2 linked regions of the Prochlorococcus marinus str. MIT 1013 genome follow. The protein of the gene in region 1 interacts with the protein of each later gene in a pairwise test. Links are inferred from orthologs where the notes say so. Each region holds a gene or a part of one and is shown in the gene's direction. Other genes may lie near its edges.

Region 1 (3,013 bases):
TTTCTCACCTGCCCTGACGCTAGGTTTAATGAGTTGATTAATTGAAATCGTATTCATTTTATTTATGCCAAAAATTTTAGATGGAAAAAAACTTGCTAAGGAGATTGAAGATATACTTCAACAGGCTATCGAAGATGGTTTGGAAGTTGCGAACCGTCCCCCTGGTCTTGCTGTCATTAGGGTTGGGAATGATCCTGCCAGTGGAGTTTATGTCAATTACAAAGAAAAAGCATGCGATCGAATAGGTGTTAGAAGTTTTGCAAAGCATTTAAAAGAAGATATTTCATTGGAGGAACTTACAGAAATCATTAAAAGTTTGAATCAAGAAAAGAATGTTGATGGAATTCTATTGCAACTTCCATTACCCTCGCATCTTGATGAGGCTACCTTGCTGAAGAGTATTGATCCTGATAAGGATGCTGATGGTTTACATCCTTTGAACTTAGGAAGATTAATAAAGGGAGAAAAAGGCCCAAGATCATGCACTCCTGCTGGTGTTATGTCTTTGCTTGAACGTAATCAAATCAAAATCGAAGGGAAAAGAGCAGTAGTTGTTGGACGTAGCATTCTTGTTGGTAAGCCAATGGCATTAATGCTTGAAGCTGCAAATGCCACTGTCACGGTTGCTCATTCAAGAACTAAAGATTTACCTTCTTTGACTAGGGAGGCTGATTTACTTGTAGTAGCAACTGGCAAGCCCTTTTTGATTGGGAAAAATCATGTAAGCGAGAATTGCGTGGTTATTGATGTTGGCATTCATAGACTTTCGCCTGATCAAGAAGATTTGAAAAATCTTAAAAAGAGTAAACTTTGTGGAGATGTAAAGATATTTGAAATTGAAGATAAAGTAGCTGCTTATTCTCCGGTTCCAGGCGGTGTAGGGCCTATGACAGTAACAATGCTTCTAACAAATACGGTTGATAGGTGGCAGAAACATTGTGGATTACCTTTAACTATTAGTCATTTACTTCCATGAATCACAATGTCCTGAGAGAATTGGTAGGAATCGATTTTTTGCATGCAGGAAGCAATCGCTTCTTTTGACTTCGCTGAGTATCTAGAGAAATCTAGAACTCGCGTTGAAGATGCACTGGATGCATCTCTGGGCCCTGAAAAGCCAGAAAAATTAAGAGAATCTATGCGCTATTCCCTTTTGGCGGGGGGAAAGAGATTAAGACCAATACTTTGTCTTGCTGCCTGCGAACTTGCTGGAGGCGAAGTTGAAAAAGCTTTGCCTACAGCAGTTGCTCTGGAAATGATTCATACAATGTCTCTTATCCATGATGATCTACCTTCAATGGATAATGACGATCTTCGTCGAGGGCGTCCAACGAATCACAAAGTCTACGGAGATGCGGTAGCCATACTTGCTGGAGATGCTCTATTGACTAGAGCTTTTGAGATGGTGTCAATTCGAACAGAGGGAATACCGTCAGAGAGACTATTGAAAATAGTTGGTGAGCTTTCTTTGGTTGCTGGGGCTCCTGGACTAGTTGGAGGACAAGTAGTTGATCTCGATTGTGAAGGGAAAGAAGTTGATTTAGAAACTCTGGAGTACATTCACCTTCACAAAACAGGTGCTTTGCTCAAGGCATGTGTAACTTGCGGAGCATTGATTGGCGGAGCTGATGAGAAGCTTCTGGAAGCACTAAGTGTCTATGCAAGAGGGATTGGCTTGGCATTTCAAATAATTGATGACATTCTTGATGTAACAGCAAGTAGTGAAGTATTGGGCAAAACAGCAGGAAAGGATTTAATTGCTGATAAGACTACTTATCCCAAATTGCTTGGTCTTGATGAATCAAGAAGGAGAGCAGATCTTTTAGTCGCTAAAGCAAAAAATGCTCTTAATCCTTGGCCAGAAAAATCAAAACCTCTTCTTGCATTGGCTGATTACATCACAAGTAGAGATAGATGAATCTTAATCCAGATTTCGAATTTCAATTTATTTTTATTCTTGATAATGCTGTATTGGCTTGGGGCCTAGCAGCATGTGGACTTGCTCAATTTTCTAAATTATTATTTGAATTAATCTTTAAGCAAAAGTGGAGACCGTCAGTACTTATCGAAACAGGTGGTATGCCTTCAAGTCATTCGGCTTTGGTAACAGGAACCGCTGCAGGAGTTGGACTTGAGCTTGGTTTTAATGATCCAGTATTTGCTTTGGCTTCAACAATTGCTTTTATTGTGATGTACGACGCTTCGGGAATAAGAAGATCGGCTGGCTTAACAGCAGCAAAAGTCAATCAAATTTCAAAAGATAATTCCAACGAATTGTCTTCAGAAACTACTTTAAAAGAATCTTTGGGGCATACAAAAATCGAGGTATTGGTAGGAAGTCTTCTTGGCCCAATTGTGGCTTTGCCAGGTATTTTTTTCATTGGTTCCCCTTTGCATATTTTGCAAATGATTGGATTAGTTTCTTTGTGAAAGAAGTAAAAACAAAAGAAGATTGTGTTGTTTTAACTAAAGATCAAGAAAAAGCTCTTGAATTATTCTGTGAATGGCTAGAGACACCATATTCCTTTAAACCCTTTGTAATGAAAGGCTTTGCAGGTAGCGGAAAAACATATTTATCTATGAAATTATTAAAAAAGGTCGATGCGTTAGGTTTGTGTTGGACCGTAGTTGCACCCACTCATAAAGCTGTAGGCGTACTAAGGGAGGGTTTGAAAAATGAATCTATTCAACCCACATGGTTCCCTTCTACCATTCACCGTTTGCTTCGACTTAAGTTAAAAAGAAAAGCAGATGTAGAAATATGTGAAAAAACAGATCAAACCGAGAACTCTTTGGAAAACTTAGGACTTGTTTTAATTGATGAAGCATCAATGATTGATTCCAAATTATTGGAGATCACTCTTGAATGCGCAAGATGCAACTCGACGCGTTTGGTTTTCGTAGGTGATCCTGCTCAACTTCCACCAGTGGGAGAGAGTTCTAGCTCAGTTTTTATAATGAAAAGAGCTGTAAATACTGAACTTAGAGAAGTTGTTCGTCATCAAGGACCTGT
Region 2 (2,961 bases), 220 kb from region 1 along the record:
GCATTGTCTAAAAAGAATGATCCCATTCTCTCTTTTGAGGCAAAGGCTTCTAGGATGGATAGGATTTCTTCTTTAGAAGACATTGATCAATTAAAAACTATAAACTAGGATTACAGATCTACTAATTATTGGATGTTTTCTTTTTCATCTTTTCTTCTTATGCTGACAATATGAATCAACCCTTTCTATAGAGAAATACAAAAATAACTGATTTTAAGTAGAGAATTTAGGCAGCTTCTTTCGATAAATCATTTGCAAAAAGAGATATAAGTTCACCTTTTGGCGTTTTATAAACTCTCTCTACAATTTCGCCTTCGGTAATGATTACTTTAGTATTTATTGCACCTGAGGGTAATGTCTTAATAGCTGGTACAAGAGCTTCTTTTAAATCTGGGAACTGATCCAAATCCTTGAAGTCTTTAATTTTCTTCTTAGCAACCATTCCAATAAAAAAGTCGAAGTTATTCCTTCCTTTTAACTAACTTTTCTCCACTCGTAAAGAGCTTGTTTAGCTAATCAGCTCTTTATAGGACTAACGTCAAAAATTAGATATAGGTTTTGTATTAGGAATTTCTTTTATAAGCTTGTTTTCATTGTTTTCAAAAGGGTTGTACCTAATTTCCAAAATCAATACCATTGCAGTACTAAAAAGTAGTCATACAAAATTACTTGTTGTTGTGGAAATATCATTCTTTCCTATTGAGTCGAAAAACAATCGCGAATGATTAATTGATTATATCCATCAACAATAAGAGCTCTGTTAAGATAAGAATTATATTTTCCATTCAGTACCTCTGTTAATTTCTACTTCTTTTTTTTATTTTCAATTCTGTTTAAGAGATATTATATTAATTTATATTTTTACCTATAGATATGATTATGAACGTTTTTCCAAAGAAAATAATGCTTTTAGGTAGCGGAGAATTAGGGAAAGAGGTGGCAATAGCTGCAAAAAGATTAGGTTGTTATGTTATTGCATGTGACAGATATAATGATGCACCAGCCATGCAGATAGCTGATCAATTCGAAGTATTAAATATGAATAATGGTAGAGAATTAAAAGAAGTGATATATAAATGTAAACCTGATATAATTATTCCTGAAATTGAGGCTCTTGCAGTAGATATATTAAAGGAAATCGAACAAAAAATAACAGTAATACCAAATGCTAGAGCCACTGAAATAACTATGAATAGAGATAAAATCAGAGATTTAGCTGCTAACGAATTAAATATAAGAACTGCAAAATTTAGTTATGCGATGAATCAATCCGAGCTTAATTTGCATGCAGAGAGGATTGGTTATCCTATATTAATTAAGCCAGTTATGAGTTCTTCAGGTAAAGGACAAAGTTTAGTTAATAATAAAAATGATTTAGTCCGGGCTTGGGATTTGGCTATTGAAAAATCAAGAGGTAAATCAAATAAAATTATATTAGAGGAATTTATTGATTTTGATTTAGAAATTACTTTATTAACTATTAGACAATTTAATGGTAAAACATTATTTTGTGCACCGATAGGACACGAGCAAAAGAATGGAGATTATCAATGTAGTTGGCAACCAGCTACATTAACTGAAAGTGTTTTAGATAAGGCTCAAAAGATAGCCAAATGTGTCACTGATAATCTTGGTGGAGTTGGTTTGTTTGGCGTTGAATTTTTTATTAAGGGTGAGGAGGTGATTTTTTCTGAGCTGTCACCAAGACCACATGACACAGGTTTAGTAACCTTGATTAGCCAAAATTTAAATGAGTTTGAATTACACCTTAGAGCTGTTTTAGGTATCCCCATTCCAGAAATTGTTTGTCATGAAGCTTCTGCGAGTAGAGTGATTTTGGCTTCCAAGACAACTTCAAACATAGCTTTTACGGGACTTGAAGATGCCTTAAGTCAATCGAATACAGGTGTATTCATATTTGGCAAACCGAGCTCTACTGAAGGTCGTCGAATGGGAGTAGCTGTAGCAAAAGCTGAAACCCTCGATGAGGCAAAATTCAAAGCTGATAAAGCAGCTCAGTCAGTCCAATTTATAAATGAATAATCTTAATTCAGATTGTTTATCTGATTTTATTAAGTGCAAGTCGATTTGGTTTCTATTTTTGACTGAGTTAAATTGGAATCCACGCGCAATTAACCCTCTTGAGTTGGTCCCTGAATCTTTTTGGCCTGAAGTTACGGATCTCTTGATTGAAGCTAGATATATTGGTCAAAGCAGGAATTATTACCTCAAAGAATCTGATAAATATATGGATTATTTAAGTAAAGGTGGTAGGCCTTTTTAAAGCCGACTGAAAATCAAACATATTCTATTAACTGCTTACCAACTTCCTGTAGCCCATAATTGTTAATATCTTTGTAACTGGCCTTGCCTAACAAAAACTTATTTATATAAAGATTTATGGGGATAGAGGATCCAAAACTTCGTTTGTTCATGCTTCTTTTGATCAATTTAATAGTGATAGTTTTTTTTAGAAGCTGGGTATTAAATAACGAGGCTTTTGTGTGGTTACTGAATGGTTTACCTTCTTGAAGTGTTATGGAAGCATTTGAATCAATTTTTCAAAATATTGCTTCATCCGGGTTTAAGTCGTTAATTACTTTGACAATCTTTGACATATTAGGAACCTTTTTTTTCTTTAATGAGTTTTGTAAGAAGAGGGGAAAGGGGAAGTTTGGTTTAGTTTAAGAAAGAAAAAGATGAGGATAAATAATTAACTTTCTTAGTGATTTAAGGGTGCTTTTTAGTAAGAAATGCAACTATTTCGGTTAACACTACTTAATTCACTGTTTTATGTATCATGAGGAACATCGTTTAAAGATAAATTCTGTTATTTTTGATACACGTTCAGCTAAATTCAAGCTGCAGTAAGACTCGAGACATGGAACGGGGTCTTGAGCACTACGAGAAAGAGCAATGACTGTTCTTACTTACAGAGGCAAAGAGTACCTTCAACATAAA

The links. The genes of interacting proteins can lie anywhere in the genome.
Region 2: the proteins of crtE (region 1) and purT interact in binary tests that used the Escherichia coli proteins (3 or more experiments, as listed by UniProt). The link is inferred for Prochlorococcus marinus str. MIT 1013 from one-to-one orthologs.

The regions. Positions count from the first base shown.
Region 1 is NZ_CP114778.1:681,264-684,276, reverse strand. Bases 34-2,968 are described here. They hold crtE (geranylgeranyl diphosphate synthase CrtE), read left to right. Parts: upstream 34-1,018; coding sequence 1,019-1,918; downstream 1,919-2,968. Other genes in these bases: O5633_RS04435 (ATP-dependent DNA helicase), read left to right, coding at 2,427-2,968; O5633_RS04440 (divergent PAP2 family protein), read left to right, coding at 1,915-2,430; folD (bifunctional methylenetetrahydrofolate dehydrogenase/methenyltetrahydrofolate cyclohydrolase FolD), read left to right, coding at 65-976. Also shown: more of O5633_RS04435, read left to right, coding at 2,969-3,013.
Region 2 is NZ_CP114778.1:458,511-461,471, reverse strand. Bases 79-2,961 are described here. They hold purT (formate-dependent phosphoribosylglycinamide formyltransferase), read left to right. Parts: upstream 79-879; coding sequence 880-2,043; downstream 2,044-2,961. Other genes in these bases: O5633_RS02755 (DUF4278 domain-containing protein), read left to right, coding at 2,917-2,961; O5633_RS02760 (hypothetical protein), read left to right, coding at 2,102-2,284; O5633_RS02770 (hypothetical protein), read right to left, coding at 227-442; O5633_RS02775 (DUF3804 family protein), read right to left, coding at 79-83. In the rest of the region: more of O5633_RS02775, read right to left, coding at 1-78. UniProt on the Escherichia coli protein: Involved in the de novo purine biosynthesis. Catalyzes the transfer of formate to 5-phospho-ribosyl-glycinamide (GAR), producing 5-phospho-ribosyl-N-formylglycinamide (FGAR). Formate is provided by PurU via hydrolysis of 10-formyl-tetrahydrofolate.